DNA from 3 places in the Aestuariimicrobium sp. Y1814 genome. Region 3 is predicted to be linked to each of the others. Evidence: predicted binding sites of a transcription regulator. Region 3 holds the regulator's gene; each other region holds the start of a gene.

Evidence for each region. The regulator LexA, encoded in region 3, represses DNA repair genes until DNA is damaged. The targets are predictions, from matches to a motif close to TCGAACANNTGTTCGA.
Region 1: ACQE3C_RS08190 (DUF6504 family protein) is a predicted target of LexA. The motif match lies at 691-706, and genes of this name have one in related genera.
Region 2: ACQE3C_RS09435 (DUF222 domain-containing protein) is a predicted target of LexA. The motif match lies at 1,289-1,304, and genes of this name have one in related genera.

The regions. Positions count from the first base shown of each region.
Region 1 is NZ_JBNJRW010000005.1:225,759-235,242, reverse strand. It holds gene ACQE3C_RS08195 (DUF2891 family protein) at 1-593, opposite strand, end outside; gene ACQE3C_RS08190 (DUF6504 family protein) at 968-1,303, shown strand; gene ACQE3C_RS08185 (SAV_6107 family HEPN domain-containing protein) at 1,303-1,740, shown strand; gene ACQE3C_RS08180 (DNA polymerase III subunit alpha) at 1,737-5,741, shown strand; gene dinB (DNA polymerase IV) at 5,744-6,955, shown strand; gene ACQE3C_RS08170 (DUF3040 domain-containing protein) at 6,983-7,387, opposite strand; gene ACQE3C_RS08165 (transglutaminaseTgpA domain-containing protein) at 7,496-9,484, opposite strand, start outside.
Region 2 is NZ_JBNJRW010000007.1:22,736-32,219, forward strand. It holds gene ACQE3C_RS09435 (DUF222 domain-containing protein) at 1-1,205, opposite strand, end outside; gene ACQE3C_RS09440 (1,4-dihydroxy-2-naphthoyl-CoA synthase) at 1,364-2,281, opposite strand; gene ACQE3C_RS09445 (alpha-amylase family glycosyl hydrolase) at 2,343-4,115, shown strand; gene ACQE3C_RS09450 (DUF1707 SHOCT-like domain-containing protein) at 4,119-4,799, shown strand; gene ACQE3C_RS09455 (glycerate kinase) at 4,796-5,914, opposite strand; tRNA gene ACQE3C_RS09460 (tRNA-Arg) at 6,085-6,157, opposite strand; gene ACQE3C_RS09465 (phosphoenolpyruvate carboxykinase (GTP)) at 6,333-8,162, shown strand; tRNA gene ACQE3C_RS09470 (tRNA-Ser) at 8,214-8,303, opposite strand; gene ACQE3C_RS09475 (LCP family glycopolymer transferase) at 8,352-9,484, opposite strand, start outside.
Region 3 is NZ_JBNJRW010000001.1:361,200-370,683, forward strand. It holds gene ACQE3C_RS01780 (DUF2752 domain-containing protein) at 1-376, opposite strand, end outside; gene ACQE3C_RS01785 (RDD family protein) at 536-1,414, shown strand; gene ACQE3C_RS01790 (hypothetical protein) at 1,530-1,850, opposite strand; gene lexA (transcriptional repressor LexA) at 2,080-2,916, shown strand; gene ACQE3C_RS01800 (ATP-dependent DNA helicase) at 2,945-4,894, opposite strand; gene hflX (GTPase HflX) at 5,074-6,576, opposite strand; gene dapF (diaminopimelate epimerase) at 6,643-7,470, opposite strand; gene miaA (tRNA (adenosine(37)-N6)-dimethylallyltransferase MiaA) at 7,514-8,440, opposite strand; gene ACQE3C_RS01820 (antitoxin) at 8,547-8,768, shown strand; gene miaB (tRNA (N6-isopentenyl adenosine(37)-C2)-methylthiotransferase MiaB) at 8,829-9,484, opposite strand, start outside.

The DNA.
Region 1 (9,484 bases), on a different contig from region 3:
TCGGCTCGTCCGAGGTGTGCCTGGGCGTCGCGCAGCAGGCCCAGCGCGAAGGCGGTGTTGGAGTGCACGCCGTGGCGCACTGGGGCGGCCAGGGTCGGCAACCAGGCCACCAGCAGGTCACCGACGAGGTCGGCCAGCGGACGAACTGCACCCGCCCACCCGGCGGCCCGTTCGGCCAGCGGTCCGCTGCCCTCGGCCAGGCGCTGGGCGGTGGCGGCCAGTTGGCAGGCCCAGGCCCAGCCGTAGGGACGCTCAAAGCTGCGGTGGGCCGCCAGGTGCTCGACCTCGACGGCGATGTTCTGGCCGGTCAGCCGGGTGTCGAGCTCGTCGAGCAGGTCACGGTGGGGGGCGGTGGTGAGGTCCTCGGCAGCCTCCAGCAGCAGCATCGCCGAGTGCTGCATGTGCACCGAGGAATGCCAGTCCAGGCTGGCGTGGAACGCGGGGTGCACCTGCTGCGGGCTGCGGCCCCAGTCGTCGGCCGACAACGCCAGGTATGACCAGGCCCACGGCCAGTCGGTGCGCAGGGCCTGCAGCACGGTGGTGGCCCAGTCGGTGCCGTGACGCCCGATGCGGGCAGCGGTGGTCTCGTCCATCACCGCAGCCTATGGCCCGGGGCCCACGAAGTGGTGCGCAGGGCCCGCCAACCGGGGCTTGACGGGAATGTCGGGGGTGGGGTTATAGTGGAGATGTTCGAACGGGTGTTCGATTGACGGGTCAGGGGAAGGCTCGTGGTGTTCCTGGCCAAGGGGAACACAGCGCACACCTGTTGGAGCACCGGGACTGCCCCGGTGTGGATGGCTTCGACCCCCGTCCGCACCGGGGCTCCCGACACCCCGGGTCGAATCGGCGGTGGACGCACTCCCGGCGCCCGCAGGACTGTCGATGGGTTGCGGCCCGGCCACCTGGTCGGGCGCCGGCAAGCCCGTGGTGCACCAGCTCCGGGCGTGTGAGCAGGGGAAGACTCCACATGCGCAGACATGATGACCCGATCGAGGTCACCTGTGATCGTCACAACGCTCCCAGTCGCTTCTTCTGGCGGGGGGCCCTGTGGCGGGTGTTGACGGTCGAGAACCGCTGGGTCGAGACCGGGCCCTGGTGGACCGGTGCCCAGGCCCGCGCCGCCCGCGGCGAGAACGTCGACCTCGACCTGGGCCAGGACCCTGGCCAGGGTGCCGACCTGCTCGACGAGGTGTCGGTGTGGCGCGTGGAGGCCGCCAATGGCCTGCCCGGCAGCCGCGGCGTCTACGAACTGGCCCATTCGCCCACCCGGGGACGATGGCTCCTGCGCGGGGTGGTCGACTGATGAACAGTCGTGAGCAGGTCACCGAACCCGGCTGGGTGCCCGACATCCGCCGTGCCCGTACCCAGGTCATCGAGGCGCTCCTGTCTGACGCGCCGGCCGAGCGCTACCTGCAGGCCCAGCAGGCGGTGGCGCTGGCCGCCGATGCCGCCGTGCTGGCCCGCACCGGGCGCCGCATCCCCACCGACCTGGGTGACCCCTGGCCGCTGGTGGCGCGGGCCGTGCCCGCCCTGGCGGAATGGGCCGCCTACTTCGCCGCGACCCAGCCCCGCCGCCGGGCTGTTGCCGCCGGCCGGTTGGCCATCAGCAGTCGCGAGGCCGACGACCTCGTCCGCGATGCCGACAGTTTCTGCGAGGCGGTGGTCACCTGGGCCGACCAGCGCCCGGTCATCGTCGTGCGCCCCATCCAGGAGCAGCGCCGGGACAGGAGCGCGGGATGAGCGACCCCTTCGTGCACCTGCGGGTGGCGTCGGGCTACTCGCTGCAGCATGGTGCCTCCCACCCCGGCGACCTGGTCGCCGCCGCCGCCGACCACGGCATGGACACCCTGGCGCTGACCGACCGGGACGGGCTCTACGGCATCATCCGGTTCGCCAAGTCCTGCCTCAAGCACGGTGTCGCGCCGGTGGCCGGGGCCGACCTGGCCGTGCCCGACCCCTGGCGCCGGGTGCCGCAACGCCGCAGCACTGCCGTGCGCGGTGGTGAGATCCGTGACCACCGGCTGCCGCGGGTGGTCGTGCTGGCCACCTCCCGCCGGGGCTGGGCCGGCCTGTGCCGGCTGACCACCGCCACCCACCTGGCCGGTCACCGCGGTGAACCGGTCAGCAGCATGGAACTGATCGCCGAACACGCCGGCGACGGCGACCTGGTGGTGCTGCTGGGCTCCGACTCGCCGGTCGGAGCGGCGTTGGCCGACGGTGACCGGCTGCGCGCCGACGCCGAACTGCGTCGCTGGGTCGAGGGGCTCGGCCCCGACCAGGTGGTGCTGGCCGCCACCAACCACCAGGTCAGGGGGACCGGGGTGAACTCCGCGGCCCAGGCCGGGGCGCTGGTGGAACTGGCCGACCGGCACCACCTGGCCGCAGTGCTGGCCAACCAGGTGCGGATGGCACACCGCCACCAGGCACCCACCCTGGACGTGCTCGACGCCGCCCGCCGGCTGGTGCCGCTCGACCTGCGCAATGTCGACCGCCGCAATGCCGAGGGCTGGCTCAAACCCGGCAAGGAGATGATCGAGGTCGCCGAACAGGTCGCCGACCGTTCCGGCCGGCGTGGCGGGGCCCATGGTGCCGAGCGGCTGCTGGGCGAGACCCGGCTGCTGGCCCAGCGGTGCCGGCTCGACCCCCGGGCCGACCTCGGGCTGGGCGAGATCCACCTGCCCGAGTTCGACGTGCTCGGCACCACCGCCGAGCAGGCCATGACCGTGCTGCTGGAACGCTGCCGCGCCGGCATCGCCGCCCGCTACGACCACGACCAGCACCCCCGGGTCCTCCAGCGGCTCGAGGAGGAACTCGCGGTGGTCGACCACCTGGGTTTCGCCTCCTACTTCCTCACCGTCGCCGACGTGGTCGACCTGGTGCGTGACATGGGGGTGCGCTGCGCTGCCCGCGGGTCGGGGGCCGGCAGCCTGGTCAACCACCTGCTCGGGATTTCGGGGGTCGACCCGCTGGCCCACGGGCTGGTGATGGAACGCTTCCTGTCCCCGCTGCGCCGGGCGCTGCCCGACATCGACCTGGACGTGGAGTCCGCCCGCCGCACCGAGGTCTACGAGAAGGTGCTCGACGTCTTCGGTGGTGAACGGGTGGCCTGCGTGGCGATGCTCGAGACCTACCGCGTCCGCCATGCGGTGCGTGACGTCGGCACCGCGTTGAGCATGCCGCCCGGTGAGGTCGACACGATCGCCAAAGCCTTCCCGCACATCCGCGCCCGGGATGCCCGCCAGGCCATGCGCGACCTGCCCGAACTGCGGGCCGCCGGGCTGGCCGAGCGCCGCCTGGACGTCTTCTTCGAACTGGTCGAATCACTGGACGGGTTGCCCCGGCACGTGGCGCTGCACCCCTGCGGGATCCTGCTCAGTGACGCCACGCTGGGCGACCGCACCCCGATCGAGGCCAGCCACGGTGGGTTCCCGATGAGCCAGTTCGACAAGGACGACGTGGAGGACATCGGCCTGCTGAAGCTCGACGTGCTCGGCATCCGGATGCAGTCCTCGATCGCCCACTGCCTGGCCGAGGTGGGGCGCACCGGCCACCCGGTGCCCCCGGTCGACGACCTCGGCCCCTTCGACGACGTCGACACCTACGACATGATCGGGCACGCCGCCACCCTGGGGTGCTTCCAGATCGAGTCGCCGGGGCAGCGTGAGCTGGTCGGCAAGTTCGGGCCGTCCACCTTCACCGACATCATCATCGACATCTCGCTGTTCCGGCCCGGGCCGGTGAAGTCGGACATGGTGGTCCCCTTCCTGAATGCCCGGCAGGGCTGGAACCAGCCGAAGTACCTGCACCCCGACCTGGAACCGGTGCTCGCCGAAACCGGTGGGGTGGTGGTCTTCCACGAGCAGATCATCAAGATGGTGGCGGTGATGACCGGCTGCAGCCTGGCCCAGGCCGACGAGGTGCGCCGGGCCCTGGGGGATGTCGCCGGGCAGCGTGACGTGCAGGACTGGTTCATCCCGATCGCCCGGGAACGGGGCTACCCGCCTGCGGTGGTCGACCAGGTCTGGCACGTGCTGGCCTCGTTCGCATCTTTCGGGTTCTGCAAGGCCCACGCGGCCGCCTTCGCCTTGCCGACCTACCAGTCGGCCTGGCTGAAACGGCACTACCCGGCCCACTTCGTCGCCGGGCTGCTCACCCACGACCCCGGCATGTACCCGAAACGGCTGATCCTGGAGGAGGCACGCCGCATGCAGGTGCCGCTGCTGGGGCTCGACGTGAACCACAGCGGCGCCACCTGGCAGGTCGAATGCCTGCACGAACCCGACTGGCAACCCCCGCTGAGCAGCCGGGCCGACCACCGCGCCACCCCCACCCCGACCACCGGGCTGGACGGCCAGGGGCTGCCCGATGACAGCGTGCACGGGTTGCGTACCTCGTTGGCCGAGGTGAAGGGCATCAGCCAGGCCGAGGTGCTGCGGGTCGCCGCCGGGCAGCCCTACACCTCGCTGACCGACTTCTGGAACCGGGCCGGGGTGGAGGCCCCGGTGGTGGAACGGCTCGTACTGGCCGGGGCCTTCGACGACCTCTACCGGGTCGGCCACGACGTGTCCGTGCTGGCGAGCGGGCAGGTCACCCGTCGTGACCTGCTGCTGGCAGTGGCCGACCTGCGTCGGCTGCAGGTGGTGGAGAACCGCACCGCAGCCCGCGCCCGGGGACTGGTGCGCAGCAAGTCCTTCGAGCGGTCGAGCCCGGTCGGGGAGGGCGCCGGGAACCCCGACGGGGTCCGGGAACGGGCCCGCCGGCAGGCCATGGCGGAGGTGGTGCCGGCGCGGGTGGCCGAATCGTTCACCGGCATCCAGCTGGCGCTCGACTTCACCGAGCCCGACCCGGACGACCGCCCGGACGAGCACGGGGAGTATGGGGATTACCAGGAGTACGAGGGGTACGGGGAACAGGACCTGGACCTGGGACAGGGGGAGCACGGGCAGCATGCTGACCGGGCCGGTGGGGCGCCCACCGACGTGGCTGCCAGCGGGTTGCCCGAGATGACCCGCGCCGAACGCCTCGCCAGTGAACTCGACATCCTGGGCATGGACACCAGCCAGCACATCATCGACTTCTACCGCAGCTTCCTCGACGACCTGGGCATCGTCTGGTCGCGGGACCTGCATGGCCGGCGCAACCAGTCCGAGGTGTTGGTGGCCGGGGTGAAGGTCGCCACCCAGACCCCGCCGGTTCGTTCGGGACGACGGGTGGTGTTCCTGACCCTGGACGATTCCACCGGCCCGGTCGATGCCACCTTCTTTGAGGACGCCCAGGGTTCCTATGCCCACACGGTGTTCTCCAGCTGGTTGCTGGTGGTGCGCGGGCTGATCCGGCGCACCGGCCCGCAGGGGCTCTCACTGCGGGCCACCGGCGCGTGGGACCTGCAGGGGCTGTTCGAGGTGTGGAAGCAGGCCCTAGAGGCTGACGGTGACCGCCGGGCCGCCACCGCAGCCATCGCCGCGATCATCGACCAGGCCCCTCGTCCGGTGGAGGCACCCCGGGGAGCCGCGGCCCGGATGCGCGGGGGCCAACTGGCCGAGCCCGCCGACCCGCAGCAGGCCCCGGTGGGGGATGCCCAGCAGCACACCCGCGGTGGGGGCATGGGACAGCGCCGGGTGCTGGTGCACCCCACCGGGTACAAGCAGTCGCCCTACGCCGACGTCAAGCCGGCCGGTGCCCCGGCAGGCCAGGCCCCGCGCAAGCTGTGGCACTCCAGCCCCGGAAGCTCGGGCAGGTAGCCATGACACAGGAGCAGCGCCCAGTGGGCACGGGGGCAGGACCCACCCCCCGCGTAGAGCACCAACCGATCATCATGCATGTCGACATGGATGCGTTCTACGCGTCGGTGGAACTGGCGCGGCGGCCCGACCTGCGCGGGCGTCCGATGTGGGTCGGTGGTGCCGAACGGGGGGTGGTGCTCTCGGCCAGTTACGAGGCCCGTGCCCGGGGGGTCCGGTCGGGGATGCCCAGTTCCCGGGCGAGGCGGCTGTGCCCCGAGGGCATCCCGGTGCCCCCTGACCACGACACCTATGCGGCGGTCAGCGAGGGGGTGTTCGCCATCTTCGCCACCATCACCCGGCAGGTCGAGGCGCTTTCCATCGACGAGGCCTTCCTCGACATCACCGGTACCGGTCCCCGGTTGGGCAGCCCGCTCGAGGTGGGTGCCCGCATCCGCGCCCAGGTGGCCGACGAGCAGCGGATCACCTGCTCGGTGGGTATCGGGCCCAGCAAGTTCCTGGCGAAGCTGGCCTCGACGCACTGCAAACCCGATGGCCTCCACGAGGTGCTGCCGCACCAGGTGACCGCCTTCCTGCACCCCCTGCCGGTGGAACGGATCTGGGGGGTGGGTGAGGTGACCGCCGGCAAGCTGCACACCCTGGGCCTGACCACCATCGGGCAACTCGCGCACACCCCGCGGCCCACCCTGCAGCGAGCACTGGGCGCCCACCTGGGTGGCTGGTTGCATGACCTGGCCTGGGGGCGGGACACCCGTCAGGTCACCGGGGCGCCGAGCGAGCGCAGCATCGGCGCGCAGGAGACGTTCAGCAGGGACACCGACGACCCCGAGGTCGTACGCACCGAGTTGCTGCGGATGGCGGCGCGCACCACCTCACGGATGCGCCAGGCCGGGGTTCTGGGTAGGGGAGTGACCCTGTCGATCAGGTTCTCCGACTTCACCACCATCACCCGCACCACGAACCTGCCGACCCCCACCGACGTCACCGACGAGATCTACGCCGGCGCCCTGCGGTGCTGGCAGAAGCTGCACCTGCAGCGCGGAAGGATCCGCCGGGTGGGGGTGCGGGTGGAGAACCTGGTCGACCGGGAGGACGCCTACCAGCAGTTCACCCTGGATTCCCCCGAACGGGGCATGCGGGAAGTGGAACTGGCCGCCGATGCGGTGATCGCCCGGTTCGGGCCGGACGCGATCCGACGGGGGAGCCTCACCTGAGGCGGTCGGCGCCCTCGTCCTGAGCTGTCAGCGCCCCTCGTCCTGGCGGCGCTTCCAGCGTTCCTCGAGCTTGTCCATGAACGCCGACGACGAGTCGCCACCACTGCGGCGTGAGCCGGTGGGCGAGTACGAGGTGGGTCCGGTGGGTTCCCGGTCGGGGGCGTCGTCACCGCCGCGTCCGAGCACGAACCAGGCGGCCGAGGCGAACATGGCCACGAAGCCGATCACGCTGATGAACCAGCCCCACTGCATGCCGACCACCAGCAGGGCGATACCGAGCACGAACCCCACGATGCTGATCGCCAGCCGCTTGCCGTCCACCGTCACCGGGCGGCTGGTGCCGCGCAGGGTGTTGGCCAGCTTGGGGTCGTCCTCGGTGAGGAGGGCCTCGAGTTGTTCGAGCCTCCTCTGTTCCTCCTCGGAGAGGGCCATGATTGCCTCCAAGCTGCTCAGTGGTGAGTGCTGTGTCTACCAGTGTAGTTGGCCAAAGGGTACTGGCACAGGGCCGGAACCAACGTCATCAAGCTGGTACCCGGGCGGTCATTTGCCGCCCAGGCGCCTGCCCAGGTTGGTGAACACCGATGTGGGGAACAGGGTGCTGACCACCTTGGACGAGCCGGACTGCTTGGCCCGGACGTCCTCGGTGACGTAGCGGACGTCCTTGGCGTACTGCTCGGGCAGTTCGGCCATGCCGCGACTGTAACGGGCCTGCTCGACGGTGGCGCCGATCCGGGTCAGCGCTTCGGCGGCCGGTCCGTCCATGGCGCTGCCCAGGGTCGCCACCTTCTCGCGGGGGGAGCCCGCGGGCCAGCCGGCACCCACGTCACGCATGGTGTCACGCACCTCTGCCCACAGGGCCTCGGTCTGGTCCTCCGGGGAACCGGTGCCGGCGAAGCGGCGCCGTCGCACGACCCGGCGGGCCACGCCCGGGGTCAGCAGCAGCGCCAGCGCGACCGCGACGATGCCGACGATGGTGAAGAAGCGGCGCCAGGCGAAGGCGTTGCCCTCCACGTCGACCTCGAAGACGGTCTCGGTGGCCGAGGGGGTCTCCATCGAACCGCTCGTGGACGCCGACGGGTCAGTCGTCTCGGTAGGGCTGGGGGTGTCGGAGGGGCTCTCGGTGGGGCCGCTGCCCTGCACGACGGTCCAGGCCGGGGCGTCGGCCACACCGGCCGTGGGCTCGAAACGCACCCAGCCGAAGCCTTCGAAGAACAGCTCGGGCCAGGCGTGCATCTCCTTGGCCTGCACCTGCCAGACGTCGCCGTTCTTGGTACCGGGCAGGAACCCGACGGCCACCCGCGAGGGGATGCCGGCGATCCGGGCCATCAGGGCCATCGCCGAGGCGAAGTGGATGCAGTAGCCCTGCCGGTCGTCCAGTAGGAAGTTGCGCATGACCTCGAAACCGTCGCCGGCCGGGGCATCGGTCGAGTAGGTGAACCGGCGCGGGTCACGCAGCCAGGCCTGGATGGCGGCGGCCTGCAGCACCGGGGTCTCGGCGTCGGCCACCACCTCGGCGGTCAGGTCCACGATCTCCTGGGGCACGTCATCGGGCACCTGGCGGGTCAACCCGTTGTCGGGCGGGGTGCCGGGCTGGGCGCTGTTGAAGGCGCCCGGGTCGGGGTCGGTGATGACGCTGTTGACCGAGTACTCCAGGTTGCGGGTGGCGTCAGTGTTGTTGCCCTCGGTCGACAGGATCATCATCGTGACCGGGTCGAAGGCCCACTGGCCGGGGGCGTTGAAACTGCTCGGGGCATAGGGGGCCGGCAGGTACTGGCTGCCGAAGTTGCCGATGCTGATGTTGGTGGTGTTCTCGACCACCGCCGAGCCCAGGCCTGGCGGGTTGGGCAGGTTGCCGGTCTGCAGCTGGACGGCGGTCAGCTTCCAGGAGTCGGGCTCCATCACCGAGAGGCTGGCCATCCGCAGGTACTGCCCGTCGGCCGCGTCGGTGGTGTAGCTGATCACCACCTCTTCGGACTGCTGCGAGAGGTTGCGGTGCAGTTCGATGGTCGGGTCCTGCATCTGGATGGGGCCCACGCCGCGGGGGCGGCGGGAGTCGAGGTCATAGGTCGCCATCGTCGGCACCACATTGCCGATCAGCAGTGAGAACGCCAGCACCGGCACCCCCACGATCGCGGCCATGCCCCAGACCCCGGTGGTGGTGTGCTGCTTGTCGGCGTCGTCGGTGACCAGGTTGCGGGTCCAGCCGCTGAGCGTGCGTGAGGTGTCGGCGGCCAGGACCACGAGCAGGCCCAGGCCCAGCAGGACGAAGGAGACCCACGACACCTGGAAGTCGAGCGCCAGCGCCGGGATCAGGTAGAGGGTGAGCATCGGGGCGGCCACCCACGCGGGGGTGTCCAGGGTGAGCACCAGCACGTCGGCGATGATGGTGACCAACCCGAGCAGCACCACCAGCAGCAGGGCGGTGCCCGCGTTCGGCGGCATCGGCGCGATGCTGGTCTGGATGTGCAGGATGCCGTCGAGCAGTGCCTGCCAAACCTGGTCGAAGATGTTGCCACCGCCCTCGGTGGC
Region 2 (9,484 bases), on a different contig from region 3:
TGGAGTTGTTCGAGGTGCCAGCCACCGTGGGTTTTCGCGCGGTGGACCCGCCGGGACAACGGCCCGAGGTTGTCCGCCCTGGTGAGTCCGCGGGTGGGGGTCCAGGGGGTGGTGTGGTCCAGGTCGAGGCCCGGGGACAGGCGGCTGGAGAACGGGAACACCTCGTAGGGGTTGCGCAGTTCCACGGCCCGGCGCATGTTCGGTGGGCATTCGTAGGAATCCACCGGCACCTGGTTGCCCGCGTCGAGGACCGGGCGCACCTTCACGCGACTGTGGCCGACCAGGGTCTTCACCCAGCCGGCGAGCAGGGGGCCGACCTGTTCACTGCGGGCCACCCCGGCACCGTCGCGGAGGACCTGGTCGGTCAGGTGCACCACCACCTCGACGGTGGGCAGCAGTTTCGCCGGGTCGGTGGTGATGGTGCCGCACTCATGCCCGGCCCACCCGGCCATCGGGCACGACGGGTCCAGGGTGGGCAGCCGATCAGCCACCTCGGCCTGCAGGAGTTGCAGGGTGTAGGCGGGGCTGGCCAACAACCCCAGGGCTTGCGCCTGCCGGAACTCCAGCGACTCCAACGGTGCGTCGGGGTCACGGGGGCACTTGCCCAGGATCACCGCCAACTGCTGGATGCGGGCCTTCAACGCGACCGCCTCCCCGGCGGGGAGGGTCGCGAAGACCCGGGTGAACCCGGCCACGGGTTCCTCGAACACCACCCCGCACTGCTTCTTCAACTCCTCATGCCGGGTTTCCGCCTGCTGGGGGTGGAGGTCGGTGACCCGGCCCTTCACGTACTTCAACAACCGGCGTCGCGACCACACCATGAGCAACGGGGTGATCTCCCCATCCAGTTGGAGGGCCTCCCCATAGGGCAGGGAACGGATGGCGTCAGCCAGGTCGACCGCGGCCCAGACCCGGAACCGGCCGGCCATCACCGCCTGCCACACACCGGGCAGCCGGTGCCGCACCGCCAACGCGTCCCCGATCTGGCAACGGACCTGGTGCTCGTCCAACCTCAACGCCGCAGCAACCTCGAGGACGCAGAACTCGGCCACCAACGGGGTTCCGTCCCCACCCCACTGCAGCATCCGTTCCGTGCCGGCCAACACCGGCCCACCATCATGGGGTGGCGTGGTGTACTCATCGGCGAACTCCGCCCACACCCGGAACCGGGTCGCCTCAGCCCGCCACACCGCCTGATTCGCCACCGCCAACTCCGCGAGTTTCCCCCGCGCCCTCGCCGCATCAAACTGCGCAACCTGCGCCATCATCGTCCCCGATCACCATTGATTCGAACTGATGATCCATTCTCCCCCGGGGGTCCGACAAAACTTGCAGAGCGCCCAACCCAGGGCGGCCCGGCCACTCAGTAGTAGTACGGGAACGCAGACCAGTCGGGGGCGCGCTTCTCCAGGAAGGAGTCGCGGCCCTCCACCGCTTCATCGGTCATGTAGGCCAGCCGCGTCGTCTCCCCGGCGAAGACCTGCTGGCCGACCAGGCCGTCGTCCACGGCGTTGAAGGCGAACTTCAGCATCCGCTGGGCCGTGGGTGACTTGCCGCAGATCTTCGAGGCCCACTCCAGGCCGACGGTTTCCAGTTCGGCATGCGGCACCACCCGGTTGACCATGCCCATCCGGTGGGCGTCCTCGGCGGTGTGCACATCCCCCAGGAAGAAGATCTCGCGCGCGAACTTCTGGCCGACCTGCCGCGCCAGGTACGCCGAACCGTAACCGGCATCAAACGACCCGACATCGGCGTCGGTCTGCTTGAACAGGGCGTGCTCCGCGCTGGCCAGGGTCAGGTCGCTGACCACGTGCAGCGAGTGCCCACCGCCGGCCGCCCAGCCGTTGACCAGGGCGATCACCACCTTGGGCATGAACCTGATCTGGCGCTGCACCTCCAGGATGTGCAACCGGCCACCCTCGGCCGCAGCCCGGCGTGCATCCACGGTGTCGGCAGTCTCACCATCGGCGTACTGGTAGCCCGAGCGACCACGAATCCGCTGGTCACCCCCCGAACAGAAAGCCCACCCGCCGTCCTTGGCCGAGGGCCCATTGCCGGTCAGCAGCACACAACCGACATCGGACGACCGCCGCGCATGCTCCAGCGCCTGGCTCAGCTCGTCCACGGTGTGCGGCCGGAACGCATTGCGCACCTCGGGCCGGTCGAAGGCAATCCGCACCGCGGGCACCTGCTTGGCGCGGTGGTAGGTGATGTCGGTGAACTCGAACCCCGGCACCACGTCCCACAGTTCCGGATTGAACGGATTGGACTCAGCACTCATGCAGCCGAGCCTAGCGATCGGGCAGACTGGGCCACGAAGGCACACCAATCACAGGAGCATCATGGGCACTCTGGCCGGAATGGGCGCGATCCTCGACGAGTCCGGGGCGGGTTTCCGCGTCTGGGCCCCCAACGCCGACACCGTCCAAGTGGTCGGCGATTTCAACAACTGGGACGACACCGCCAACCCGCTCGAGCTGGAAGGTGACAACGGCTACTGGTACGGCTACGTCGCCGGCGCCGAGGCCGGCCACGAGTACCGCTTCAACCTCACCAACGGCGAGCAGCAGTTGTCGAAGATCGACCCCTACGCCCAGCAGGTGACCAGCTCGGTCGGCAACGGCATCATCGTCGACCATTCCACCTTCGACTGGCAAGGTGACACCTTCGAGACCCCCCACCACAACAACCTGGTCATCTACGAGATGCACGCCGGCACCTTCGTCTCCCCCGACGGCGGCGTGGGCACCCTCGAAGACGTCCTCAGTGGCCTCGACCACCTCGACCGGCTGGGCATCAACTGCATCGAACTGATGCCGGTCATGGAGTTCGCCGGCGACTACTCCTGGGGCTACAACCCGGCCCACATCTTCGCGGTCGAGTCGGCCTACGGCGGCCCCGACGCCCTCAAGCTGCTGGTCCGCGAGGCCCACAAGCGGGGCATCTCGGTGATCATCGACGTCGTCTACAACCACTTCGGCCCCAGCGACCTGGACCTGTGGCAGTTCGACGGCTGGTCCGAGAACGACAAGGGCGGCATCTACTTCTACAACGACTGGCGCTCCTCGACCCCGTGGGGCGACACCCGTCCTGACTACGGACGAGGTGAGGTGCGCCAGTTCATCCGCGACAACGCGCTGATGTGGATGCGCGAGTACCACGTGCAGGGCCTGCGCTACGACATGACGCCCTACATGCGCTCGGTCAACGGTTCCGGCTGGGAGATCCCCGACGGCTGGTCCCTCTCGCGCTGGGTCAACGACGAGGTCCGCAAGGAGTACCCCAACGCCATCCTGATCGCCGAGGACCTGCACGGGGTCGCCGCGGTGACCTCCACCGGCGAGGACGGCGCCGCCTTCAGCGCGCAGTGGGACACCCACTTCGTCCACCCGATCCGCGCCGCGATCACCCAGATCAACGACCACGACCGCGACATCGAGTCGGTCCGCAACGCCATCACCTACAGCTACGGCGACGCCTTCGCGCGCGTGGTCTACACCGAGTCCCACGACGAGGTCGCCAACGGCAAGGCGCGCGTCGTCGAAGAGATCAACCCGGACGACAACGGTGACTGGTTCGCCAAGAAGCGCTCCACCCTCGGTGCCGCGCTGGTGCTCACCTCACCGGGCATGCCAATGCTCTTCCAGGGCCAGGAGTTCCTCGAGGGTGACTGGTTCCGCGACGACGTGCCCCTCGACTGGGACCTGCTCGAGGACTACCACGGCATCGCCCGCCTCTACCGCGACCTCATCCGCCTGCGCCTGAACACCGACGGGGTGAGCAAGGGCCTGATGGGCCAGCACACCCAGGTGCTGCATGCCCACCCCGACAACAAGGTCTTCGCCTTCCACCGCTGGATGGACGGCGGCCCCGGCGACGACACCGTCGTGGTGGTCAACCTGCAGAACAAGCTGTGGACCGGCTACCGGTTCGGCATGCCCGGGCGCCACGAGTGGACGCTGCGGCTCAACTCCGACTCGCGGATCTACTCCGACAAGTTCAACGACACCCCGGCCTTCGACATGGTCTCCGACGGTGACCCGCAGGACGGCCTGTCGGCCAGCGCCTCGGTCGACCTGGCCCCCTACGGGGTGCTCGTCTACACCCGCAGCTGAGCCGTGAGCACCGACGGGCACGACCGGCACCTGCGGGTGGGCACCTCCCAGCGGGAGCTCGCCCTCGAGATCCTGCGCAACGCCGCCGCCGAGGACAAACTCACCTTCGACGAACTCGAAGCGCGGGTGCCGCGTGCCCTGGGCGCGGTCACCCGCGCCGACCTGGTCGAGGTGCTCAACGACCTGGTGGCCTCGGCCGAGATCGACGAGGTGCTCGGCACCGCTGTCACGATCGGCGAGGGCCCCGGCTACACCTGGGATGAACCCCTGGTCTTCGAGAGCAAGGGGTGGAGCCTGATGACCATCGCCGGCCCTTGGGTCGTGCCACCCTTCCTCGAGGTGCACTGCAGCATCGGCGGGCTGCGGATCGACTTCAGCGAAGCCCGCGCCACGAGTCGGATCATCGACCTGGTGGTGATGGCTTCCTCCTACGGCAGCACCACCATCATCGTCCCCGAGGGCTGGGGCGTCGACTCCGCCGCCTACCAGACCGACGTCAACAACTTCACCAGCGCGGGTGTGCGCACCCGTCCTGACAAGGGCTTTCCCCGGGTGATCGTGCGGGGGCGCACCAACGGCACCGTGCAGGTGCGCCACCCCAAACCCTCTGACGTGAAGCACGCCGCCAAGGTCGCGGCCAAGGGCAAGCTGGCCCTGCCGGCCCCGCCCCGCGCACCGGCCTAGTAGTCGCGGACGAGCGCGGCCGCCGCCCGGCGCAGGTTCTGCTCCGCCCCGGCCAGCGCTTCCGGGAGCGGGGTGCCGGGCGGGGTGATCGCGCTGGCCCCGGCGATGCCGTGCTCGCGCAGCACCTGCTCGTCCATCGCCCCCACCCGCCCGGCCAGCACGTGGCAGGCGGTCTGGTGCCGGGCGGCCATCCGGGCGATGCCCTGGACGACCTTGCCCTGCAGGGACTGTTCGTCGAAGGACCCTTCACCGGTGATCACGAGGTCGGCCACCGCCACCGCCTGCTCGAGGTCGAGCAGTTCGGCGACCAGCTCGAGACCCGGGCGCGGGTTCGCGCCGACCACCAGCAGCGCCCACCCCAGCCCGCCGGCGGCACCGGCGCCCGGGACCGCGGACAGTGACTGGTCCTGCTGGGCCTCGACGAGGAAGGCCAGGTTGGCGAGCAGTTGGTCCAGTTCCTCGACCTGCTCTGGGGTGGCCCCCTTCTGCGGCCCGAACGTGGCCGAGGCCCCCGCAGGCCCCACCAGCGGTGAGGTCACGTCTGAAGCCATCACCAGTTGCACCTGCCCGAGCCGCTCGTCCAGGGTGTCGAGGTCGACCTGGTGCAGCCCCCGCAGCTTCGCTGGCGTGGGTTCCAGCACCAGCCCGGCCGCATCCAGGAACCGGGCGCCCAAGCTGGCCAGCATCCCGGCTCCACCGTCATTGGTCGCGGTGCCGCCCAGCCCCAGCACGATCTGCAGGCAGCCCTGTTCGATCGCCGCCAGCACCAGCTGGCCCACCCCGCGAGTGTCGCTGTCCATGATGCGCCGCTCGTCGGGGGCGATGTCGGCCAGGCCGACGACCTTGGCCACCTCGATGATGGCCCGGGCCCCGCTCTGCAGCCACTCGGCCTCAACGTCCTCGCCGAGCGCGTTGCTCACCGGGGTGCGGTGGCGCACCACCTGGTCGTCGGCCAGCACGTCCAGCAGTCCTTCGCCGCCGTCCGAGACCGGCGCCAGGACGACCTCGGCGTCCGGTCGGGTCTCAAGCACCCCCGCGCGGATCGCGGCGGCGGCCTCGGCCGCGCTCATCGATTCCTTGAAGCTGTCAGGGGCGGCCACCACGCGCAGGGTCATGGGCCGAGTCAACCACGTGCGACCGTCGTCCGGGTGTGAGATTTCCCATAGCAGCGTTATCAGTCCTTGACCCTGCGCGCAACCCGGCGCCGCGGACGAGCCCCTCGTCCCGACGCGGCAATGAGAACGCCCCCGGACCGTGGAGACGGTGACCGGGGGCGGCTGGTGAGCGCGCTCGGAGGGATTCGAACCCCCAACCTTCTGATCCGTAGTCAGATGCTCTATCCGTTGAGCCACGAGCGCAGGTGGCGTGTTGCCAAGAGAAGACCATACTACGGGTCCCTCCCCTCAACCAAATCAGGTCCCAGGCAGCCGCAACACACGGAATCGGAAAACTGGCTTTCCGAGCTTATGGTGAGGATCACAAGGCCTCTCGAGGTGAAGAGAAATTCCACACACCGCCGTGTCAGGAGAAGCAATGACCACCGTCGCCCCCAGCCCGTCCACCGCCCCCGTCATCGGCAACGTCCCCGACTTCCCGCGCCTTGTCGCCTGGGTCAATGAGGTTGCCGACCTCACCAAGCCTGCCGCCATCCGCTACTGCGACGGCTCCCCCGAGGAGTACGCCGAACTCGTCGACGAACTCGTCGCCGCCGGTACCGTCATCCGGCTCAACGACGAGCTGATGCCGAACTCCATCTACTCGGTCACCGACCCCAACGACGTCGCCCGCGTCGAGGACCGTACCTACATCTGCTCGGTCGACGAGGCCGACGCCGGCCCCACCAACAACTGGATGGCCCCGGCCGAGATGAAGAAGATCATGACCGAGCTGTACGACGGCTGCATGGAGGGGCGCACGATGTACGTGATGCCCTTCTGCATGGGCCCGCTCACCGCGCCCGACGCCAAGTTCGGGGTCGAGATCTCCGACTCGGCCTACGTCGTGCTGTCGATGAACGTGATGACCCGCATGGGTGATGCCGCTCTGGCCGAGATGATCCGCCGCGATGCCGAGTTCGTGCCGGCGCTGCACTCGGTCGGCTACCCGCTGCCCGAGGGCACCGAGGACGTGCCCTGGCCGTGCAGCGACACCAAGTACATCACCCACTTCCCCGAGGAGCGCACCATCTGGAGCTACGGCTCCGGCTACGGCGGCAACTCGCTGCTGGGCAAGAAGTGCTACTCGCTGCGCATCGCCTCGGCCATGGGTCGCGACGAGGGCTGGCTGGCCGAGCACATGCTGATCATCAAGGTGACCAGCCCCGAGGGCAAGCAGTACCACCTCAGCGCTGCCTTCCCGAGCGCTTGCGGCAAGACCAACCTGGCCATGCTCGAGCCCACCATCCCCGGCTGGAAGGTCGAGACCATCGGCGACGACATCGCCTGGCTGCGCTTCGGTGAGGACGGCCGCCTCTACGCCACCAACCCCGAGTTCGGCCTGTTCGGTGTGGCCCCTGGCACCGGTGAGGAGACCAACCCCAACGCGATGGCCACCATCGCCAAGGGCAACAACATCTTCACCAACGTGGCACTCACCGACGACGGTTCGGTCTGGTGGGAGGGCATGACCCGCCAGAAGCCGACCCACCTGACCGACTGGAAGGGCGGGGACTGGACCCCCGACAGCCCCGAGAAGGCCGCCCACCCCAACAGCCGCTTCTGCACCCCGATCGGCCAGGGCCCGAGCGTCTCGCCCGACTTCGACAACCCCCAGGGTGTGCCGCTGGACGCCATCATCTTCGGCGGACGACGCGCCAACACCGTCCCGCTGGTGATGCAGTCACGCGACTGGGCCAACGGTGTCTTCATGGGCGCGACCTGCTCGTCCGAGACCACCGCTGCGGCCACCGGCAAGGTGGGCGTGCTGCGTCGCGACCCGATGGCCATGCTGCCCTTCCTCGGCTACCACATCGGTGACTACCTGCAGCACTGGCTCGACATGGGCGAGCGCGGCGGCGACAAGATGCCGGCGATCTTCTACGTCAACTGGTTCCGCAAGGACGAGCAGGGCAACTTCATGTGGCCCGGCTTCGGTGAGAACAGCCGCGTGGTCAAGTGGATCATCGACCGCCTCGAGGGCCGGGCCGGTGCCGAGGAGACCCCGGTCGGGCTGCTGCCCCGCGCCGAGGACTTCGACGTCGAGGGCCTCGACATCGACCTGGAGACCCTCAAGGCCGTGGGCAGCTACTCCCCCGAGGAGTGGAACGCCGAGGCGCCGCGGATCAAGGAGTGGCTCGACAGCCTGGGCGACAAGGTGCCGGCCGAGATGTACGAGCAGCTCAACCGCCTGACCGAAGCCCTCTGACCCACAGCAACGCAGAACGCCCGAGCCGAAAGGCTCGGGCGTTTTGTTGCGCGGAGGCGGCGGGATTTGAACCCGCGTGAGGCTTGTGGGCCTCTCCCGCTTAGCAGGCGGGCGCCATGGACCGGACTAGGCGACGCCTCCAACAGCCCACCACCCTACCGGGCGGTGGCGAGCAACTGCAAAAGCCCCCTACTTGGGGTTGTAGGCGCAGGCGTCGTCCAGGTCTTCGATCGGTTTCGGGGTGGGGGTTTCAGTCGTCGACGGGGTGTCACCCGGCTTGCTCACCGTCACCGTGGGGGTCGGCGTCTGGCTGGAGGGCACCATGGTCGGGGTCGGGGTGGGGGTGACCAGCGGCATGTCCGGCGGGGTGCCACCCAGGCCGGTGATCGCATCGGCGATCCGGCGCTGCATCATCTCGAAGTCGGGTTCGTAGGTCACGTAGCCGTTCTGGCCATGGACGAACAGCACCCGGCTCATCGAGCCGTCCTTGACCCGCTCGGCCAGGTCGACCAGGTGGGGCAGCATGTTCGAGGGAATGTCGGTGCTGACCGCATTGGTGCCAGCCCTCGCGATCGCCTCGTAGCGGGTCAGCATCGTCTGCGGGTCGGCCTGGTTGATCACCGCCTTGATCACGCACGACTGCCGGCTCATCCGGTCGAAGTCGGTCGACTCGGCACGGCTGCGGGCGTACCACATGGCGTAATAGCCCGACATCTTCTTGTTGGGGCCGGGCTCGATGTATTCCCGGGCCACCTGGCCCGACCGGCTGGCCACCGGGATGCGCTCGTTGACGTTCAGGGTCACCCCACCCATGGCGTCGATCAGCCCGACCAGGCCGTCGATGTTGAGGGCGACGAAGTAGTCGATCTTGAGCCCGAGCGCCCCCTGCATGCCGAGCTTGAGGGCATCGGCACCGGGGTAGTCGGTATTGGTGAACAGGTCGGGGTGCTCGGCCGGCACGTGCGCCCAGATCGCGTTGGCGAAGAAGGCCGCATTGTCACCCGAACCGTCGGTGTAGCCGTCGGGGTAGATCGCGGCCAGTTCCGAGCCCGGCGGGAACGGGGTCTTGGCCATGTTGCGCGGCACCTGGATCAGCACCATGTCGCCGGTCTGGGTGTCGATCGAGGCGACCATCATGGTGTCGGTGGACACGTCGGTCGGGGAGTACTCCCGCTCGGCGGACTGGTCCAGGCCGACCAGCAGGATGTTCAGCCGGGGGTGCTGCTTCCAGACCTCGTCCGAGGGCCGGTCGGTGTCGATCGTCGGACGAGTGCCCGAGTCCTTGTCGTCGTTGTCGCCGAAGACGCGCTTGATCAGGTTGG
Region 3 (9,484 bases):
CCCAGTAGAGCCGCTTCTCGGTGATCCGGCCCCAACGGCGGGGCCACCTCAGTTTCGGCCCGCCGAACAGCTCGACCACCCAGGCCAGGCTGAGCAGGGCCAGCAGGATGCCGCCGACGAACAGCAGTGGGTTCCACGCGAAGGCGGCGCCCAGATCACCCCCGAGGGCGCTGGCGACCATCCGGCTGCCGCCGCACAGTGGGCAGTAGATGCCGAGCTTGACCAGGCCGCACTCGAACCCGACGCCGGTGACGGCGTACAGGCCACCGATGCCCAAGCCGACCGCGCCGAGCATGCCCACCCGGCGCAGGGCATGCGCCGGCGAGAAGGGGTGCGAGGGGTTCTCGAGCACCGGAAACACGGGAGTGGTTGCCACCCAGCCATCCTCCCACAGCACCTTTCACCTCACCGGGGGTTCTCAGGAAGACAGACTCGTTGAAGCCGCGACATTGAGACCCTCCCCCGCTAGATTTGGTCTCGTTCGCACGCACCACCTGGTCGAGCACTGCGAAAACACCGAACTTGGAGAACCCTCATGAGCAACAACTGGAACGAGCCGAATGCACCGCAGGGCGGTGACGGCGGGGCAGACCAGAACTGGAACCAGGCCGGCAGCGCCGACCAGCCCTGGACTGATCCCACCCAGGGCAGCCAGCCCAGCGCCGACCAGCCTTGGACTGATCCCACCCAGGGCAGCCAGCCCAGCGCCAACTCGTCGTGGGACCAGAGCCAGGCCTCGGCAAACCAGGGTTGGGATGCCAACGCTGGCCAGCAGGCCGGTGGCTGGGACCAGAGCCAGGCCTCGGCGAACCAGGGTTGGGACCAGAGCCAGCAGGCAGGCGGCTGGGACCCCAACGCGGGCCAGCAGGGCTACAACCCCGGCCCGGCCGGCGGTGCCGCCTACGGCGCCCCGGGCTACGGCGCCCCGCCCGCGGCCCCCGGTGCCAACATCGGCCCGCTCGGCATGCCGCTGGCCAGCTTCGGCAAGCGCGCCTACGGTTGGCTGTTCGACTTCCTGCTGCCCGGCTTCGTGATCAGCTTCATCGTAAGCCTGATCTTCCGCCCCGAGGTCACCTCGACCAGCGGTGGCGTCACCGTCACCCAGACCAACAACATCCCCAGCATCATCGGCAGCCTGCTGCTGTACCTCGCGCTGTCCTACGTCAGCGCCAAGACCGGTCAGACCTGGGGCCGCAAGATCGCCAAGACCCAGCTGGTCGGTGAGGACGGCCAGCCCATCGGTCTGGGCAAGAGCTTCATCCGCTACATCGCCCACTACGTCGACTCGATCATCTGCATGATCGGTTGGCTCTTCCCGATCTGGGACAGCAAGCGCCAGACGCTCGCCGACAAGATCATGAAGACCTACGTCCTCGACGTGTCGCAGTCCGGGCCGATCAACGTCCAGCAGTGAACTGATCCGACTGCGGAACACTCCGCGAACACCAGCGGCGGCCCCGCCCTTGAGGCTGGGGCGCCGCTGTTGTTGTTCGCCCCTTGTTGTGCGTCGGGTACTCAGCGGTGGCCGCTCAGGGCTGGCCCACCACCACGGGCTGTGCTGCCGGCGCCTCGGTCGGCTGGCTGACCGCCCAGAGGCCCTGCACGAGCACGACCAGGCCGAACAGGAAGACCAGCGCCACGGCCACCATGATCGCCAGCAGACTGGCATCGCTGGGGCCGCTCGCGGCGCGGGGCACAGAGCACGCCCGCACCGACGATGCGGTGGCCAGGCGGGCCGGACGCCGACGGGGTGACGCCTGGGTCGACGGCTGAGCCATGGGCTGGGTGAGTCGGACCCGGGCCGGGCGGACTGCGGCACCGGTCTCGCGGGTGAGGGTTGCTGCGCTCATGTGATCCTCCTGGGAAGGCCGCCCTGCACATCCTGCAACGCGGTTCGAACACCTGTTCGATCAGGACTCTACTGGCAACCAGCCCAGCAATCAAACATTTGTTCGACATCGGGTCGCTCGACCAGCAGCTGACCCCAGTCGACCAGGCCCCACTGACAAAACTTGCGACACACTCGATTGTGTCGAACAGGTGTTTGAATTGTGGGGCCGGGCAGGCTAGCGTAGGAGCATGGCTGATGATTCGACCCGCGACACCCCCCGACGTGCTGCGACTCCCCGTCGCGCCCAGAAGTCGACCCGGGGGCCGGGTCGTCCCAGCAACGCCGCCGTCGCCGCCGAACTCGGCACCGTGCACGCCCTGCCCGACGGCCCCGCCGACCAGGAGGGCCTGACTGCCCGCCAGCGGGTGATCCTCGAGGTCATCCGCGATGCCGTCGCCGCCCAGGGCTACCCGCCGAGCATCCGCGAGATGGGTGAGGCGGTCGGCCTGGCCAGCCCGAGCAGCGTCTCCCACCAGCTGAAGGCGTTGGAGGCCAAGGGCTTCCTGCGTCGGGACCCTCATCGTCCGCGCGCCCTCGAGGTGCACCTGCCGCCCTCGATGGCGACCCCGTCAGCGGCCCCCGAGCGCCTGCACCAGGTCACCGAGGACGAGGTCGACGACCCGACCGGGATCAACGATGCCCAGCCCACCGGGGTGGCGGTGCCGGTGGTCGGCCGTATCGCCGCCGGTGGTCCGATCCTGGCCGAGGAGCATGTCGAGGACGTGTTCGCCATGCCGCGCCAGCTCGTCGGCGAGGGAGTGCACTTCATGCTCGAGGTGAAGGGTGACTCGATGGTCGATGCGGCCATCTGTGACGGGGACTGGGTTGTGGTGCGCAAGCAGGACACCGCGGTCAACGGCGACATCGTGGCTGCGTTGCTCGACGACGAAGCCACCGTCAAGACTTTCAAGCGCAAGGACGGCAAGGTGTGGCTGATGCCGCACAACCCGGACTACAGCCCGATCGACGGCACCTACGCCTCCGTGATGGGCAAGGTGGTGGCGGTCATCCGCAAGGTGGGCTGAGCCCCACCCCTCAGCCGCGCGACTCCCGTCAGTCGCGTGCTTCCTGCAACCTGCGCAGCGCCTGGACCGCGACCTCACGGTCGGTGGTCATCCAGTAGTTGGGCATGGACGAGCGCAGGTAGGACCCGTAGCGGGCGGTGACCAGCCGCGGGTCCAGCACCGCGATCACACCCCGGTCGGTGGCCCGCCGGATCAGCCGCCCACTCCCCTGCGCCAGCAACAGGCCGGCGTGGGCTGCGGCCACCGACATGAACCCGTTCCCACCGGCCTGCGCCACCGCCTGCTGCCGGGCCTGCATCAGCGGGTCATCCGGGCGTGGGAAGGGGATCTTGTCCATGATCACCAGCTCGCAGGTGTCACCGGGCACATCGATGCCCTGCCACAAAGAAAGAGTCCCGAACAGGCTGGTCTGCGGGTCGGCCACGAACTGGCTGGTCAACTCCGACAACTGGGCATCGCCCTGGCACAGGATCTTCAACTGCGGCAGCTGCTCGCGCACGTGGTTGGCGGCCTCGACCGCATTGCGCTGGGAGGCGAACAGCCCCAGGGTACGCCCGCCCGCGGCCCACACGAGTTCGGCGATCTCGGCCAGTAGTTCGGCGGCCATGCCGTCGCGTTGCGGCTTGGGCAGGTCTGCCCCGACATAGAGGATGCCCTGCTTGGGGTAGTCGAACGGCGAGCCGACATCAAGCCCGGCCCATGCCCAGCGGCCCTCGTCCCCGTCGACGACCTGGGTGGCATCAGCCACCTGTTCCTTGCGGCTGAGCCCGACGCTGGCGGCGATGTTCTCGAAGTTCCCGCCGACGGTCATGGTGGCCGAGGTGAGTACGGTCGGACGTTCCCCGAAGACCTTCTCCCGCATGAGGCCGGCCACCGACAGCGGCGCGACATGTGCCCAGCGGCCGAACCGTTCCCGTTCGGAGACCCAGATGACGTCCTGGGTGTTCAGGGCGGCCATCCGCTCGGCGATGTCGAAGACCTCCTTGACTGCGGCCGCGGACTGCGACTTCTCGGCGTCGTCACCGCGCACCGTGGCCCCGTCGGCGGCTCCCTTGCCGGTCAGCTCGCTGACAGCCTTGCGGGCGGCGTCGCGGACGCTGCGGAAGGCGTCGACCACCGGGCCGTCCTCGGTGATGCGGGCCAGTTCTGACTCCTCGAGGCCCCGGGCCAGGATGTCACCCGCCTCGAGCAGGTCGACCCCGGTGTCATCGGTGAGCCACGGCAGGGCGCGTCGACCCACCCGCTCGACCACCTGGGGGCTGAGTTCGGCGCTGGCGGCGCCGGTCACCCGGGAGACCAGGTCGTGGGCCTCGTCGACGATGATGGCGTCATGTTCGGGCAGGACGGTGCCGCCGTGCATCGCGTTGATCGCCAGCAGAGCGTGGTTCGTGACGAGCAGGTCGGCGGCCCGGGCCCGTTCCCGTGAGGCCTCGACCAGGCATTCGGTGCCGTAGGGGCAGCGCTGGGTCCCCAGGCATTCCCGCACGGGGATGGAGACCTGCTGCCAGGCCGCGGGCGTGTGGGCGGGGGCGTCGTCCCGGTCGCCCAGTTGCTTGTCGGCGACCTGTTCCTCGACCCATTCGCGCAGCATGACGACCTCGGCGCCCAGCGCTGAGGTGGGGTCGGCGCGGCGGGTGGCCGCAGCCAGATCAGCCCCGGCGAGCAGCGCCTGCTGGTCGTCGGTTGACCCGTCGCGCACCTTGTGCAGGCAGGCGTAATTGGTGCGTCCCTTGAGGATGGCTGCCACCGGGCGGGTGCCGGTGACCGCCTCGACGGCGTCCAGTGCCGCGGGGATGTCCTTGGTGGCGAGCTGTGCCTGCAACGCCAGGGTCGCCGTGGCGACCACGATCCGATCACCGCCGTTGGCCAGGTGGGCCAGGGCCGGGGTCAGGTAGCCCAGCGACTTGCCGGTACCGGTGCCGGCCTGGATGAGACTGTGGGTACCCGACTCGATGGTGGCCGCCACGGCATCGGCCATCTGCTGCTGGCCGGCGCGCGGCTGGCCGTGCAGTTTCTCGACGGCAGCCGCGAGGACGGACTGGTGGGGTGTGGGCACCCAGCCACTGTAGTCGGGCCGCCGCGACGGGGCCGCCCGACTCCCGGCGGACAAGCAGATGATTGCCAGGCCCGCCACACGTGATGGTTCACCCCGAGGTACTAGATGACGTAGTCGGCGAACTCACTGGCGAGCTCGGGGTGGACATGGGCCACCACCACCGTGCCCTCCCCGGTGTGTTCGCTCGACTGCAGGGTGCCCAGCCGGTGCACCTTGTCGATGAGGTCGCCGCGGCTGTAGGGCACCAGCGCCCGCACCTCGACCTCGGGTCGGGGCAGTCGCTGCTCGGTGACCTCCCGCAGTTCCTTGATCCCTGCGCCGGTCCGGGCCGACACGAAGATCGCCTCGGGGTAGAGCGAGCGCAGCACGGTCAGCTGATCGGCATCGGCGGCGTCGATCTTGTTGATCACCAGCTGTTCGGGCCGGTCTGCAGCCCCGATGTCGCTGAGCACGGTGCGCACGGCGGCGATCTGGCCCACGGGGTCGGGGTCGGAGCCGTCGACCACGTGCAGCAGCAGGTCGGCCTCGGCCGATTCCTCCAGGGTCGAGGCGAAGGCTTCGACCAGGTCATGGGGCAGGTGCCGGATGAACCCGACGGTGTCGGTGAGGGTGAAGACCCGTCCGTCGCCGGTCTCGGTGCGCCGGGTGGTCGGGTCGAGGGTGGCGAACAGGGCGTCCTCGACCAGGACCCCGGCCCTGGTCAGGCGGTTGAGCAGGCTTGACTTGCCGGCATTGGTGTAGCCGACGATCGCCACCGACGGCACCCGGTTGCGGACCCGGTCGGCCCGCTTGGTGGCCCGGGTGGACTCCATCTCCTTGAGCCGGTTGCGCAGGATCGAGATGCGGCGCGAAATGCGGCGTCGGTCGGTTTCGATGCGGGTCTCACCGGGGCCGCGGCCACCGATGCCCACACCACCGCCGGCCTGGCCGCCGGCCTGGCGGCTCAGGTTGCCACCCCAGCCACGCAGTCGCTGCTTGAGGTAGTTCAGCTGGGCCAGTTCCACCTGGGTCTTGCCCTCGACGCTCTTGGCGTGCTGGGCGAAGATGTCGAGGATCAGCGCGGTGCGGTCGACAACCTTGACCTTGACCCGGTCCTCCAGGTTGCGCAGCTGGGCGGCCTCGAGTTCACCGTCACAGATCACGGTGTCGGCGCCGGTGGCCTGGACGACTTCGCGCAGTTCATCGACCTTGCCTCGGCCGATGAAGGTCGCCGGGTCGGGCTTCTGGCGGCGCTGGACGAGGCCGTCGAGCACCTGTGAGCCGGCGGTCTCGGCCAACAGTTTCAGTTCGGTCATGGCGTTGTCGACGTCGGCCTGGGTGCCGGAGGTCCACACGCTGACCAGCACGACCCGTTCCAGCTTGAGGTCGCGGTACTCGACCTCGGAGATGTCGTCGAGCTGGGTCGACATGCCGGCCACGCGCCGCAGCGAACGGCGGTCGGCCAGGTCGAGCTGCTCACCGTCCACGCTCTCCGGGTCGGGTTCCGCCCACGGGTCGGCGAAGTCGTCGTGGCCCTCGAAGTCGTCGGACTCGAACGCGTCGTCGTCCTCGAGCAGGTCGTCGGTCTCGAGTAGGGAGCGGTCGTGGGAGTGTGCAGCAGTCATCGTCTTCCACTGTGCCACCACGGCCGGGGTGACGGCCAGTGATTATCCCCTCGGCGTGACCCGGGTTCAGTCCGGCAGGCTGGCCTTGCCGTGGGCGACGATCTCCGCCGGGCCGCGAAGCACTGCCCGGTCCCCGGTCAGCACCACAGTGAGGACACCGCCGGGCACGTCGACCTGGTAGGTGCCATCCCCCAGTCCCGTGGCGGCCGCGTGGGTGGCCACGGTGGCCACCACACCGGTCCCGCACGACGGTGTCTCCCCCGCCCCGCGCTCGTGCACCCGCATGGCCAGGTGGTGGTCATCGATCCGGCGGACGAACTCCACGTTGGTGCCGTGCGGGTAGGCCTCGGCGGGGCTCCAGGTCGGTGCCACGGTGAGGTCCAGCTCGGCCAGGTCCTGCCCGTCATCGAGCAGCACCACGGCGTGGGGGTTGCCGACATCGACCCGGGTCCCGCTCCATTCAAGGCCGCCGAGTTGCACCCGGACGGGCTCGGGGTCGATCCCGACCACGCCCATGTCGGTCGCGACCGACCCGTCGGAGTGGAACGTCAATCGACGCACCCCGGCCCGGGTGGCGATGTCGACCTCCCGCCCCGAGATCAGGTCCTGGTCGGCGAGGTGGCGCCCGAAAACCCGGGTGCCGTTGCCGCACATCTCGGCGATGGACCCGTCGGCATTGCGGTAGTCCATGAACCACAGGTCGGGGTCGCCGTCCCATTCGGGGATGTGTTTTGCCTTGACCGCACGCAGGACGCCGTCACCGCCGACCCCGGCGCGACGGTCACACAGGTGTCTGACCTCTTCGTCACTCAACGGGAATGCGGCGTAGCGGTCGACGATGACCACGAAGTCGTTCAGGGTGCCGTGTCCCTTGACGTAGTTGACCCAGCGCATGGCATTCACGATGGCACTCCTGTGCTGCTCGGGCAAGGACTCTTCACGATTGGCGCAACCCCAGCACGTGCTCGGCGAGCTCAGCCGGTTCCACCGTCCCGGCCTGGCGCCAGTCGATCCGGTGGTCCCTGCGGTACCAGCCCAACTGCTTGCGGGCGAAGCGGCGGGTGGCCGCCGCCACCGCCGCCCGGGCCTCGTCCTCGTCGAACTCACCGGCCAGGTACTGCAGCACCTGGCGGTACCCGATCGCCCGCGAGGCGGTGCGGCCCCGGGCCAGGCCGACCTCCAGCAGGCCACGGACCTCCTCGACCAGGCCATCAGCCCACATCTGCTCGACCCGCTGGGTGATCCGCTCGTCCATCACCTGCCGGTCCAGAGCCAGCCCGATGGTGTGCACCCCCTCCAGCGCATAGGTCCAGGTCGGCAGGGTGGGTCGCAGGTCCTGGCCCAGGTCCAACAGTTCCAGCGCCCGCACGACCCGTCGTCCGTTGTCGGGCAGGATCTCGACGGCAGCCTCGGGGGCCCGGGCGGCCAACTCGGCGTGCAGCGCCCGGGCACCGCGCTCGGCCAGGGCCTGTTCCCAGCGGGCTCGGGTCTGCTCGTCGGTGCCGGGGAACTCGAAGACATCGGTGATGGCCCGGCTGTACAGCGCTGAACCGCCGACCAGGATCGGGACGGCGCCGCGCCCACGCACCTCGTCGAGCGCTGCGCGGGCCAGCGACTGGAACTGCGCCACCGAGGCGGTCTCGGTCACATCCATGATGTCGATGAGGTGGTGGGCGACGCCGCGCCGCTCGGCCGGGCTGGGTTTGGCTGTGCCGATGTCCATGCCGCGGTAGACCAGCATCGAGTCGGCATTGACCACCTCGGCGGGCTGCCCTCGCTCGGCCAGCGCCAGCGCCAAGTCGACGGCCAGGCCCGACTTGCCGCTGGCGGTCGGGCCCACCAGCTGGATGATCGGCAGGAGCACGCCCCCATTCTGCCCAGAGCCGATCGATTCAGCGGAATCGCTGACATCGACCGCGCGGGTGTGGACACTTGGACAGTCAAGGATTCCAACGAAAGGACTGACAACCATGGGTCTCATCGACTCGATCAAGAACGCCTTCGACGGCGACGACAGCAACGACTCGAGCCTGGTGAACAAGGCCAAGGACGTGGTCAACGCCCAGGAGGACAAGATTGACGCAGGCGTCGAGAAGGCCGGTGACTTCATCGATGAGAAGACCGGGGGCAAGTTCGAGGCCCAGGTCGACCAGGGCCAGAGCTTCATCCAGGACAAGACCGGCAACCTCTGATCCCGGTTTCGGCACCGCCCGGCCCCTGAGGGGTCGGGCGGTGTTTGCTGTCCGGGGCGCTCAGGCCTCGCTGCGGCGCAGGGTTGGCATGCCGAGGCTCACCCCGGCGCTCGCCGGCGGTGCCTCGTGGCGCAACTGCCAGGCGTCCCCACCGCGGGTGCGGCGCACCTGGGCCAGTCCCCCGTCGGCGATCAGGTGGTGGGGGGCGGCCCTGGTGATCTCGACCATGGCCATGTCGCCGGGGCGCGGCTGGTGTTCCCCGATGTTGACGTGCACCAACCGGTTGTCGGGGGCACGCCCCGACATGCGCTGGGTGGCGGCGTCCTTGCGGCCCTCACCGTCGGCGAACATCACCTCGACGGTGCGCCCCACCTGCGCCTGGTTCTCCTGGTAGGTGATGTCGTTGACCAGTTCGATGAGCCGGTCGTAGCGCCCGGTGACCAGGGCCTTGTCGACCTGGTCGGGCATGGTGGCTGCCGGGGTCCCCGGGCGGATCGAGTACTGGAAGGTGAACGCCGAGGCGAACCGCGCCTGCTCCACCACGCGCAGGGTGTCCTCGAAGTCCTGCTCGGTCTCGCCGGGGAAACCGACGATGATGTCGGTGCTGATCGCGGCGTGCGGGATCGCGGCCCGGACCCGGTCGAGGATGCCCAGGTACTTCTCGGAACGGTACGACCGGCGCATCGCCTTGAGGATCCGGTCGGAGCCGGACTGCA